3 regions of the Peribacillus sp. NPDC055009 genome follow, and region 2 is predicted to be linked to each of the others. Evidence: riboswitches for the same ligand, from Rfam matches in the RefSeq annotation. Region 2 holds a riboswitch; each other region holds the start of a gene.
What was found. Region 2 has a riboswitch for cobalamin ahead of ACWF5P_RS06135 (helical backbone metal receptor). Riboswitches for the same ligand answer to the same signal wherever they lie in the genome.
Positions count from the first base shown of each region.

Region 1 (4,291 bases), on a different contig from region 2:
TTTCGGAAGACAATCCCGATATCATCCATCACAGCACTATAACAAGCCATCCCACACCCATTAAAACCGATGTTCAGTTCCTTGGGCATTTTCATTCCGCCAAGCACCCGGTGTATTTCGTCCGCATAAGGAATGGATTCCGCTTTTTCACCATCACAGAAATCACAGGCTTTTAATGTCAGTACATCTCCAATCGGCGACAAAAGAAAGTTTGCTGATTGCAATTTCCCCGTTATGACTTCCGGATCCGTTGTCGGAATCTTTAAGACGATTTTATGATTTGGCGTGTATTCCATCGTTCCCTTTTCCCCAACAACTTCCGCAAGTGTCATCATTTGTTTGGGAGTGAATTGTTTATTCGCCACACCTGGACTAACGGCAAGTTCGAATACCGACTCCATTTTTTGCTGAACAATCGGCTGAATGGATTGCTTAACGGTTTGACCCTTGACTCTTGACAGGGCCTCCATTGCCATTTCAAAGGAAGCTGGCTTCTTTTCTGGTGCTTTTGTAAGTAATCCAACTCCTCCAGCGGACTCGGTTAAGGTCTCTTGATCTAATGCCCACGGTTCCGCTTCTTTTTGCAGTCGCTGATGCGGCTTCAATGTTTGCTTTTCCGAATTCAAAGTATATTTTCTCTGATAGCCTCTTGGTGTGATGATTTTGTCATCATATAAAAAGGTGGATGAATTACCGATAATGACGGTGGTCAACATTCCAATATCGTGATTCAACATATCCTGCAAATTGGTTATGACAATATCCTGCCTATCGCGATAAGCACTTTTCACCAACCCGACAGGTGTATCCGGCGAGCGGTAGCGAAGGAGAATTTTCTGTGTTTCAACAATTTGCCGGGTCCGCCTGCCGCTGCGCGGATTATAAAGTGCAATGACAAAGTCTGCCATTGCAGCTGCTTCAACCCTTTTAGCGATCAGTTCCCAAGGAGTTAAATGATCACTGAGGCTGATCGTACACGAATCGTGCATGACTGGTGCCCCGAGTAAAGACGCACATGAGTTGATTGCAGAAATGCCAGGAATGACTTCAATGCCCACTCCAGTTTCTTCTTTCCAGCCTTTCTCAATCAATACTTCATAAACCAACCCTGCCATCCCGTAAACTCCGGCATCCCCACTGGAAATCACCGCCACTTTCTTTCCCAGCTCCGCTTGTTTCACTGCTTCCTGTGCACGTGATACTTCTTCAGTCATCCCCGTACTAATGATCGTTTGATCTGTAAGCAGTCCCTGAATGAGTTCAACATAAGTTTTATAACCAATGATGTAGTCACTTTCTTGAAGGGCTTCGACGGCACGTTTGGTAATGTGTTCAAAATTCCCGGGCCCAAAACCCACGACGAATAATTTACCGTTTGTACTCATTAAGACATCTCCTTTTACGCTTTGTTCTTTGAAATACCCGTATGAGCAGGAAAATCTGGATTAGGGGTCATTTCCCCATCATTGAATTGATAGATCATCTGTGGAACAAATTCACCATCATCGATATTACTGACGATCTGCCGACCGAATTCAGGCGTTTCCACTCGATACCAGTTTCCTTGGGGATAGGCAATCACAACGCAGGCATCCTTACATCTTCCGTTACAGCGTGTCCTGGTTGTATGGATTTTCAAATCAAGTCCCTTTGAAGTAATTTCATCGCGAATCGCTTGGGTTACTTCTTCCCCGCCCTTTTTCATGCAGCTGCTCCCATTACAAATCAACAGATGCGTATTTGTACCCATCAAGTTCCAAGTAGTCATCTTCTTCCTCCTGAGTTCAGGGAAAAGGCAAAATAAAAAACCTTAACATTAGAGTCAAGGTTTTAAAAAAACTATATGAATGAGAAGCCAAAGGCAAACATGCCAAATCCTTCCAAAATCGTCATAGTCCTTCTACCTTTCCCTCCGAAAAGTATCATGCAATTTTAAAAGCAGGTTTCCTGGCTTACGCTTCATTTTACTTTGTCCCTTCCCGGCATCATGCCAGTGGCTATCGACAATTTCATCAGCGTTTACAGTAGCGGGGGCTGCATCGGATTTTCACCGATTTCCCTATTATCCCTTGCTTATTCACACAAGGGCACTTTTAAAATGAAATATTTGGTTTTATTATACATTTCTAACTAACTTAATCTATCATATAACAACTTTATCAAAATTCAATAGTTTATTCCGACTGTTTAGAAAAGTTTAATAGTGTAAAACCAGTTAAAATCCTTTCCTTGCAACAAAATCCGTCCCGAAAAAAAAGATAGTGTAGCTGAAATTATTTCTTTATGGTACACTATACGAGAATTTTCAAAATAATTACATAAGTTTTATGGTGTTGAATTTCTCGGAATTCAACTTAAAAGGGAAGCCGGTGAAAATCCGGAGCGGTCCCGCCACTGTAAAGGGAAGTCCTATTACTTTAACTTTAATCCACTGTCAAATGAGATGGGAAGGATGTAATGGGATGATGAACCAAAGCCAGGAGACCTGCCATGAAACGTGAAACTGTTTCAGCCTACGAGGATGGGCGTGCGGATCAGGCAGAATGGCCCATGATTGCTTCATGCTGCAAAATTCCTGTTCATTACGCACTTCTTTCCTTTGAGAGAAGTGCTTTTTATGTTGGGCGCCGCTTTTCTTCTCAAGATTGATCAGAAAAATTTAAAAGTATTGAAAGGAGAAAGAATGAAAAGAACCAATTGGAAAATTATTTATTTTGTCATCTTATTGCTTTTTATCCCGAACCGGGCAATGGCCATGCATATCATGGAGGGCTTTTTACCCATTGAATGGGCTATATTCTGGTGGGCCGTGACGTTTCCATTTTTAATCTTAGGTTACCGGTCCATTAGGTCCAAAGTTAGGGAAAATCCAGAAACAAAAATGATACTTGGCCTATCGGGCGCATTTGTATTTATTTTATCGGCCCTAAAGATTCCTTCCGTTACGGGAAGTTCTTCACACCCTACCGGAGTTGGTTTGGGTTCCATATTATTCGGACCATTGGCCATGAGTGTCGTTGGCTCCATCGTTCTGTTATTTCAAGCTGTTTTACTGGCTCACGGAGGATTGACGACATTAGGGGCCAATGCATTTTCCATGGCCGTTTGCGGACCGTTCATTGCTTACTTTGTCTTCAAGGGCGCAACTAAATTGGGGTGGTCTTTTTCACTTGCCGTTTTCTTGGCAGCTGCTTTTGGAGATTTAGGAACCTATGTGGTCACTTCCGTTCAACTTGCTCTTGCTTTTCCTTCCGAGGTAGGAGGATTCATGGCCTCTTTCAGTAAATTTGCAGGTATTTTTGCCCTGACCCAAATTCCCTTGGCAATCAGTGAGGGGTTATTGACAGTCGTCGTAATGAATTTCTTGAAAAAATACAATCTAGGTGAATTGAAATTGCTGCGAGTTTTTTCTAAGGAGGCCCGTTAATATGAAAAAAAGTCTACTGCTGCTTTTCCTGGTTGTCATTCTTGCAACCATACCGTTAATCACCCAACAAGGAACGGAATTTGGCGGTGCCGACGGCGAAGCTGAGGAAGCCATCACTAAGATCCATCCGGAATACAAGCCATGGTTCAACAGTATATGGGAGCCGCCAGGTGCAGAAACCGAAAGCTTATTATTTGCGCTTCAAGCTGCAATCGGAGCCGGTTTCATTGGATACTTCATTGGCGTGATGAGACAAAGGAATAAGCAAACCAAACAAGAATTGACAGAAAAATCGAAGCATGTTACTCATTGATAAATATGCCTATTTCAATGGGCTAAAGGATGTTCATCCGTTGGAAAAGATGGTTTTTGCACTTTCCCTTTTGCTGTTTTCGTTAACGGTAAGGGATATGACCGTTTCGCTCATCACTTTTACGGTGATGAGCGCTTTAATCATTTTTGCGGCAAAAATCCCGCTTTCCTATTATCTGAAATTACTTCTATTGCCAGGATTTTTTATACTATCTGGAACAATTACCATCCTTTTTTCTTTCACAAGCGAATTTACTTCGATATCGAATATATGGTGGTCCTGGAAGGTCGGGAACTGGCAAATATTCATCAGCGATGACAGCGTCGGTACAGTGTCCAATTTGATCACTGTTGTATTCGGCAGTATCAGCTGTTTATATTTCCTTACCTTAACTACACCCATTACCGTCATCCTATCCGTGTTGCGAAAACTAAAAGTGCCTTCCTTATTGATTGATTTAATAGAATTGACTTATCGCTTCATCTTTATTTTTTTAGATACAGCTTTGGCCATTCATCAAGCACAAGCTTCACGGCTAGGGTATGTTTCAT
Region 1 covers NZ_JBSGVZ010000012.1:12,288-16,578, reverse strand. Annotated here, with positions in the region: gene cobJ (precorrin-3B C(17)-methyltransferase) at 1-1,385, opposite strand, end outside; gene ACWF5P_RS17680 ((2Fe-2S) ferredoxin domain-containing protein) at 1,400-1,768, opposite strand; cobalamin riboswitch at 1,921-2,110, opposite strand; cobalamin riboswitch at 2,312-2,507, shown strand; gene ACWF5P_RS17675 (hypothetical protein) at 2,491-2,649, shown strand; gene ACWF5P_RS17670 (energy-coupling factor ABC transporter permease) at 2,684-3,427, shown strand; gene ACWF5P_RS17665 (energy-coupling factor ABC transporter substrate-binding protein) at 3,429-3,740, shown strand; gene cbiQ (cobalt ECF transporter T component CbiQ) at 3,727-4,291, shown strand, end outside.
Region 1: another riboswitch for cobalamin. It lies ahead of ACWF5P_RS17680 ((2Fe-2S) ferredoxin domain-containing protein); the one in region 2 lies ahead of ACWF5P_RS06135 (helical backbone metal receptor).

Region 2 (4,291 bases):
GACGGCAGTAACCAAGGGTTGAAGGAAAGTGACTTGAAAATTGGGGAATATGGCGAAACTGAAAATTACGATGCTACAATTGCCCTGATCGGCAGTTCCCATTCAGAGCATTGGTTAGGTGCCATTTTAGAAGCAACAAAAGATGATAATTATCGTGTATTGAATATGACTCGTTCAGGTACACGTTTTTCAACAGGTTATGCGGATGATGATTTGAAAGGTATCTGGGTCAATAATGTTCTCGATTATCTAAAGGATTCAGATGTAGATCTTGTCATTTCTCACGCCACAGCTTCTGATTCACCTAATAATAAAATACAACAACAAATGGTTGATCAGCTGCAGTATGTTAAAGATGAATATGGTATTGAAGTGTTAGCGGTTCGTGATGATCCAAGATATAGTTTTAATGTACTGGAATCATTAGAAACACATGGAATAGATGAAACAACAAAAAAAATGAATTCAGTAGATAATCAGAAAGACGAAAGCTTTTGGAGACAATTTGAAAAAGAGAATAAATCATTGCATAAAATTGACTTAACAGATTACTTTAAAGTGAACGGTAAATTTCAGCCCATTATTGGTAATGTTATAATTTACCGGGACAATAGGCATTTAACGAATACTTATTCTGAAAGTTTCGGACCTATTTTTGATGAAAAAATCAACGAGATAGGCTTAGATAGAAAGTAAGTATAGCTAAAGGGAGTTTTGTTTGGGTCTATTGGTTATCTGTATATAAAAAATCTGAGTTCTGTGTTTTACAGGGCTCGGATTTTTTTTATGAACTTGTTTAACCGCCCCATAAATCACAGAAAAAAACCCTGTTACTACGCGGAAGAACCGCATTGTAACAGGGTTTTTAGTTAGCGTCCCAGATAGGAATCGAACCTACGACCTACAGCTTAGGAGGCTGTCGCTCTATCCTGCTGAGCTACTGGGACATATAAAAAAGTCGACGACTTATTTATTATATTTCTTATAGGCAAACTTTTCAAGCTAATAGCACATACTTATGAAAAAAAATCCTCATAAATGCTTAACAGGTCACTAAGCTCTCGTCTTTCCCTTTTTTCATTTAATGGAATACTTTATTAATCACTAGTTTTCTGGTACTATTTTACTATAAAAAATTAGGAGAATGATAGTGGGGAAATATAGAGTGTTAAGGATGGTTGCATTGCTGGGGATTTTGATTTTACCTGCATGCTCACAAGAGATTTTAGAAGGTATAGGCACAAAGACAGCTGCACCGATTGCGGAAGATGACATCGAAGTGGTCGAAGCGGCGGATAATGGGGCAGGGCAGGAATTGGAGGGCCAGATCGATACGGGAGACTGGATAACGGCCGAGCCCGCCGTCCAGCTTCCAATCTTGATGTATCACAGCATTTCTGAAGGTAATCGCCTTCGGGTTCCAAGTGAGGAATTCCGGTCACAGATGGCTTGGCTTCGGGAGAATGGCTACTATACATTATCTCCTGAAGAGGCATTCCTCGTTTTAACCGAGAATCGGATGCCAAGTGAGAAGTGTGTCTGGCTTACTTTTGATGATGGCTATACAGATAACTTCACGGAGGCTTTCCCGATATTAAAAGAAAATGATATGAAAGCAACTGTCTTCATGATCGGGAAGTCCATTGATAAAGGTCATCACCTGACTGAAAATCAAATGATGGAGATGAGCAGGAATGGGATTTCGATCGAAAGCCATACTATCAACCATTTGGAGCTGAACCGCATGACGGCAGAGCAGCAAGAAGCTGAAATGGTCCAGTCTAAGAAGCTATTCGACCGTATTCTCGACCAGGACACGACAGTGCTTTCCTACCCGGTTGGCCGGTATAACGAAGAGACTCTCAGGCTGTCAGATGAAGCCGGATACAAGATGGCAGTCACTACCGAACCTGGGGGAGCTTCAAGGGAACAAGGGATGCATGCCTTGCATCGAGTTCGGATTTCACCCGGTTTATCAGTCGATGGGTTTGCTTCGTTGATTGAAAATGCTTCAAATCATTGAGTGTGGAAGGGTCATTTCGAACCTGTTCAGAAAAATCATATAATAATCGATTCTTACATGGTGTATAATGAAGGCAATGAAAATTATATACATATGAACGATTTGGTGTCGTAATGACTTAAAAGGGAAGCTGGTGAAATGCCAGCGCGGTCCCGCCACTGTATATGGGAGCTGACGGCTGTGTACCACTGTATGAAATATGGGAAGGTGCCGTTGACGATGACCATGAGCCAGGAGACCTGCCAAAATTCGTACACCTGTAACCTACGCGGATGGGAAGGTGTGTGGCAGACCCTAAGAAGTCCGTAATGATATTGTTGCCATACAAGCACCTTCCGTTTAACGGGAGGTGCTTTTTGTTTTGGGGCATCTTCCGGGATTATTGGGTGAAAGAAATTAAATAAAAAGATTGTGGGGAATGAAAATGAAGAAAATTTTTGGTCTGATATTGTTGATGTTGCTTACTGCAGGCATGATGGTCGGCTGCAGTGGAGCTACTGATGAAGGAAAAGAAAAGCAGCAAACGAAACATGCTCAACACGAAGCTTTCCCGATTACGATTAAAGATGCAACTGGGGAAAAAGTAACGATAGAAGAAAAACCGAAGAAAATCGTTTCGTTAATACCAAGTAATACGGAAGTGGTCTTTGCACTTGGGTTGGGTAAAAAGGTCATTGGTGTTTCCGATAATGATAATTACCCGGAAGAAACGAAAGAAATTGAAAAAGTTGGCGGAATGGAAATGAACACGGAGCTGATTGTCTCCATGAAGCCTGACCTTGTTCTTGCCCATGCATCAAGTGCCCATAATTCGAATGAGGGTTTACAGCAGCTTAAGGATGCTGGAATAGATGTCCTCGTAGTCAATGATGCACAAAGCTTTGACCAAGTCTATGAGTCTATTGAAATGATTGGACAGGCAACGGGTGAACATGACAAGGCAAACGAAATCGTTGCGGATATGAAAACGAAGCTTAAGGATATCGAGGAAAAGGCCAAATCCGTAAAGGAAGAGGATAGGAAGACCGTTTTAGTGGAAGTTTCGCCTTCACCGGAAATATACACACCGGGAAAAAATACTTTCATGAATGAGATGCTTACTATTATTTCAGCGGATAATGCTGCTGCTGACTTGGACGGTTGGGCAAAGATTGATGAAGAGTCGATGATTGCTGCAAATCCTGATGTCATCATTACAACTTATGGTTATTATACGAAAGATTCAGCAAATGAAGTGAAGGGCCGAAAAGGATGGCAAGACGTAAATGCTGTTAAGAATGGCCAAGTCTTTGATGTCCATTCTGACTTGGTGACCCGTTCCGGTCCACGCTTGATAGAGGGAGTAGAGGAACTTGCCAAATCAGTCTATCCGAACCAATTTAACAACTAAATGGACGTTTGCCTATTTGATTGCGTTTTTAATTTTGTTATTCGCAATGACGGTAGGCATTTCCTTTGGTTCGGTGTCAGTACCGATTCCCGTACTTTTACAAATAATCGGCAAGGAGATCTTTCATTTGCCGATTTCCGCTGATCCGGATGTGATGCTGACGAATATCGTGATGAACATCCGCTTGCCGCGTGTGTTGCTTGCGGGGTTGGTCGGGGCATCGCTGGCGATTGCGGGTGCGGCATTTCAGGGGCTGCTCCGGAACCCGCTCGCTGATCCTTACACATTAGGTATTTCATCAGGAGCATCGGTCGGCGCCGTATTGACAATATTCTTGAATATATCACTGCCGTTCATCGGTTTATACACTCTTCCGGCATTGAGCATTTTATGCTCAGTGCTCACGATGCTCTGCGTATTGACTTTTGCAAAAAAAATGGATCGATCGATGAAAGTGGAAACGATCATTTTAACGGGAATCATTTTCAGTTCGTTTTTAAGTGCCTTCATTTCATTGATGATTGCGCTGACGGGTGATGAATTAAGACAAATCATCGGCTGGCTGATGGGAAGCGTTTCAATGCGCGGATGGAATTATATTGCAATCATTTTGCCGTTTTTTATCATTGGTTCGTTGATCTTGATCATGAATACAAGCGAATTGAATGCGATGACTTTCGGGGAAGACCGGGCAAAACACTTAGGTGTGAATGTTAAGCGGCGGAAAATGTGGATCTTGATAGCCGGTTCGACATTGACAGGGGCAGCGGTAGCCGTTTCAGGGGCGATTGGCTTTGTAGGATTGGTCATTCCTCATTTTGTCCGAAAGATATGGGGACCTGATCATAAACATTTGCTTCCGCTGTCATTGCTGATAG
Region 2 covers NZ_JBSGVZ010000002.1:477,605-481,895, reverse strand. Annotated here, with positions in the region: partial or broken gene ACWF5P_RS06150 (acyltransferase family protein) at 1-696, shown strand, start outside; tRNA gene ACWF5P_RS06145 (tRNA-Arg) at 874-947, opposite strand; gene ACWF5P_RS06140 (polysaccharide deacetylase family protein) at 1,175-2,023, shown strand; cobalamin riboswitch at 2,110-2,284, shown strand; gene ACWF5P_RS06135 (helical backbone metal receptor) at 2,442-3,413, shown strand; gene ACWF5P_RS06130 (FecCD family ABC transporter permease) at 3,376-4,291, shown strand, end outside.

Region 3 (4,291 bases), on a different contig from region 2:
ACTAAAGGTGAATCCTTCATAGGTTGTTGGTGTGTTGAAGGATATCCTACCATTGAGACTATCTTTTATGGGTGCCGTAAACACTTCCCCATCAGGTAAATTCTTTTTTCCGGCACATATGACGGCCGGCATACCTTTGATGGAAAAGGTCAAATCTGTTCCTGGCGAAACGATCCTGACTATGTCAGTTCGTTCCATCAATTGTTTTAAAGGTTTCAAGGCCGTCTCCATTTTCCCGTAATCCATGTTGCATACATTCAAAAGAAAATCTTCGTACCTGTCGAAGGTCATGCCGGCTTTTTGCGCTGATGCGTTGGTGGGATAATTAAGCAAGACCCAACGTCGGTTGTTTACATAGAAAAGAGTGGGGGAATTCATAGCCTCCCCCTGAAGACGGTGCCTCTCGATGGGAACATCGGTCATTTCCACATCGTTTTCTTCCCCGGTGATGATGATTACCGCATCGATATCCTTATATTTCTTCAAGGCCCATTGCGAAGAGGTGTCAAGTTGTTCCTTTACATTCCCTTGTAACAGGTGGCGGCTTATTTCATCGTCTTCGAGTTCTACATATGGATAAGCACCCACTCTGTATATTTCATCAATCAGCTCTTTCAATAATGGTTTCGTATTGATATTCCCCCGTATGAGGATTCTCTCTTTTGGCTGTAATTGTATCGAATGATGAATCAGCCTGGCTGCAAGCTTCGTTATTCGCTCATCCTTCATCTGCCTGTCCCTTATTTTTCGAGGTCGCGAAGAGTTTGAAGAGCTTCTTCGACATGGCCTTTGACCTTTACTTTACGCCATTCTTTGACTACCATACCAGCCTTATCAATCAGGAAAGTTGAACGTTCAATGCCCATATACTCCTTGCCGAAGTTCTTTTTCAATTGCCACACATCAAATGATTCAGCCGCTTCATGATTTTCATCAGCCAGCAGCAGAAAAGGCAATCCATGTTTTTCGATGAATTTTTCATGACGTGCAGCTGGGTCTGGGCTGATTCCAATGATGACCGCGTTCAATTCCTCAAATTGCTCATTATGGTCCCGGAAATCACAGGCCTCCGTCGTGCAACCTGGCGTCATGTCTTTTGGATAAAAATATAAAACAATATATTTCCCCTTAAAATCCGATAGGGACACCATTTCACCATTGTTTGCAGGGAGCTTGAAATCAGGTGCTTTTTCTCCAATTTTAACAGTCATATTGAACCCTCCATTTCTTTCATTATGGTAAGAGTACCCAATAATCGAAAGAAACACAACTTTCATTTATCCTTCCTATCTTTGTGCTCCAAATCGATCACCGTCCGGATCACGAACGCTGCCGGCAGTGTATAACCGATGAAAGCCTGAATCGTAGCTATCATCCTGCCCATTCCAATCGGGGCTATATCTCCATACCCTACAGAAAACATCGTCATCGCACTAAAATAAAAAGAAGTCTTCAACTGTTCATAGAAAGTGCCATCCAATCGATTGCCCATATCAAGAATCACCGAATGATTCTGAAGTTCGTATAATAAATAAATCAGTGCAAATCCAACTAATATCGTCGCATATAAATTGCCAAGCCACAGCATATCCTCCAGAGAAAACTTCTTTCCTCCCGACTCGACAAGAAATAACGTACGAATGCTCATCACCATGCAAAAAATGATTCCTGCAATCAAGATGTAGAAAGTCATCCCCCACGCCCCATTTCAAAACGCCACTTCCTCTATACATACTCCCTGTCCAAACAATATATTCTTTTTTAGGAACAGACCTCATCCTTATCACCCACACACCTTATAACCGGATACTTTTCCTGAATCGTTTTTCCATGTTGACCCTTTTGGTCGGATATGTTAAGATTGTCTAAATTTTTATAATAGTTTTTATTTTATAAATTTTTAACCTGCAAACAGTTATCAAGGCAGGTTTTGTCAAATTTCATATGTGGAAATAGGTTCCTAGTTTTTAATTAGGATTAAAAGGGAAGTCCGGTGTAATTCCGGGACGGTCCCGCCACTGTAATGGGAGTGTTAGCGCCATCCAATATGCCACTGATCAACGGATCGGGAAGGCCCGCCGCTAATGTTAATCCCTAAGTCAGGAGACCTGCCTATTTCGACAACACTGTTTTAACCTACGGGAGATAGGGAGGTGTTAGGGACCTTATAATTGTAAGGGGCATTTTGCATGCCTCTTTATTTTAAGCATTTCTAACCATCTCTTTTGACGGTTAGGAATGCTTTTTTTATTGCTCAATTAAATGAATATAGGAGGATGGGAATATTGAAAAGCAGTAGTTTGGGTTACCCTCGAATCGGGGAAGATCGTGAATGGAAACGTACATTGGAAGCTTACTGGTCCGGTAAAATCGATGAAGCAGAATTTACGGCACAACTAAAAGCCATCCGTTTAGGCAACTTACAAAAACAGAAGAAACGAGGCATTGATATCATTCCTGTCAACGACTTCACTTTCTATGATCAAATGCTCGATATGTCCGTAATGTTCGGTCTTGTTCCTGAACGTTATTCAGCCTATGAAAGCGGAAGCGTTCCCCTTTCCGTTTATTATTCAATGGCTCGCGGAAACAATGATGAAGTCGCTTCCGAAATGACGAAATGGTTCAATACGAACTATCACTATATTGTCCCTGAATTAAAGGTGCCACAGCTGACGTTAACGGAAAATAAACCACTTGCAGCATATCGGGAAGCCAAGGAAAAGCTAGGAATTGAAACAAAGCCCGTGTTGATCGGTCCTTATACTTTCATCTCCCTTTCCAAAGGCTTCAAAAAACAAGATATCCCTGGCATCATCCTGAGCCTGCTTCCCCTATACACGCAAATCCTCCGGGAGTTGGAGCAAGAAGGCGTGAAGTGGGTTCAAATGGACGAACCTTCACTTGTTTCATCGATTTCCAAAGAAGATATGCAAACTGTTACTTACCTCTATGAAAAACTGAATGAAGCAGCACCAAACCTGAACATCATGCTACAAACATACTTTGATGCCGTGGAACATTACCAGGAAGTCATCGAATTACAAGTCCAAGGAATCGGTCTTGATTTTGTACATGACAAAGGGAGGAATCTAAGCAACCTGGAAGCATTCGGCTTTCCGAAGGACAAAGTGCTTGCTGCAGGTTTGATTGACGGAAAAAACATTTGGCTTTCTGATTTATCGAAAAAAATCCAATTGATCGAGACTCTTAAGACAATGGTAGCCGAAGACCGAATCTGGCTTCAGCCCTCTTGTTCCTTGCTTCATGTCCCGGTGACCGTTCGTAATGAAACCGCCCTATCAAACGAAGTGAAAGAGGCCCTTGCTTTCGCTGATGAGAAACTCGAGGAAATCACACTCTTGGTCAAAGGGAATAATCAAGGCTTTGAAGCAATCGCCGAGAAAGTCGATGCAAATAAATTCACGCTTCAAACGTTAGCAAGTTCAAATGCCCGGAATCACGGAACTGTAAAATCCAATGTCGAAAAGGTTAAAACCAGGACCGCCGGCCGTCAGCTTCCATTTAAAGAGCGTTACCAAAAACAACAGGCATTTTTCAAATTGCCTTTTCTTCCTTCGACTACGATCGGCAGCTTTCCGCAGACATTTGATGTTAAACAAGCACGCGGGAAATTCAAAAGAGGAGAATGGACCGCTTCGCAATATGAAACATTCGTTAACGAAGAAATCGGCAGGTGGATCGAAATCCAAGAAGAAATCGGTTTGGATGTCCTTGTTCATGGGGAATTCGAACGAACGGATATGGTTGAATACTTCGGCCATAAGTTAGGTGGATTCGTCTTTTTAGAAAAGGGGTGGGTACAATCCTATGGATCCCGCTGTGTGAAACCGCCAGTCATCTACGGCGACATCCATTTCATCGAACCGATGACAGTCAGGAAAAGTGTATACGCACAATCACTGACGAAGAAGACGGTAAAGGGAATGCTTACAGGTCCTGTTACGATTTTGAACTGGTCATTTGTCCGTGATGATATTTCCAGGGAGAATGTATGCTATCAGCTGGCACTCGCTTTGGAAAAAGAAGTCATTGCATTGGAATCCGCTGGAATCAAAATGATTCAGGTCGATGAGCCTGCACTTAGAGAAGGTCTGCCATTGAAAAAAAGCGATCGCGACGAATATTTGAACTGGGCTGTGAATTCGTTCTTGATATCGACATCAAGCGTGGAGGATACAACCCAAATTCATACGCATATGTGCTATTGCGACTTCAACAGTTTCATGGATGTCATCTCCTCCCTCGACGCCGATGTAATTTCCATCGA
Region 3 covers NZ_JBSGVZ010000036.1:12,295-16,585, reverse strand. Annotated here, with positions in the region: gene ACWF5P_RS26700 (aminopeptidase) at 1-729, opposite strand, end outside; gene bcp (thioredoxin-dependent thiol peroxidase) at 741-1,211, opposite strand; gene ACWF5P_RS26690 (potassium channel family protein) at 1,274-1,693, opposite strand; cobalamin riboswitch at 1,938-2,130, shown strand; gene metE (5-methyltetrahydropteroyltriglutamate--homocysteine S-methyltransferase) at 2,277-4,291, shown strand, end outside.
Region 3: another riboswitch for cobalamin. It lies ahead of metE (5-methyltetrahydropteroyltriglutamate--homocysteine S-methyltransferase); the one in region 2 lies ahead of ACWF5P_RS06135 (helical backbone metal receptor).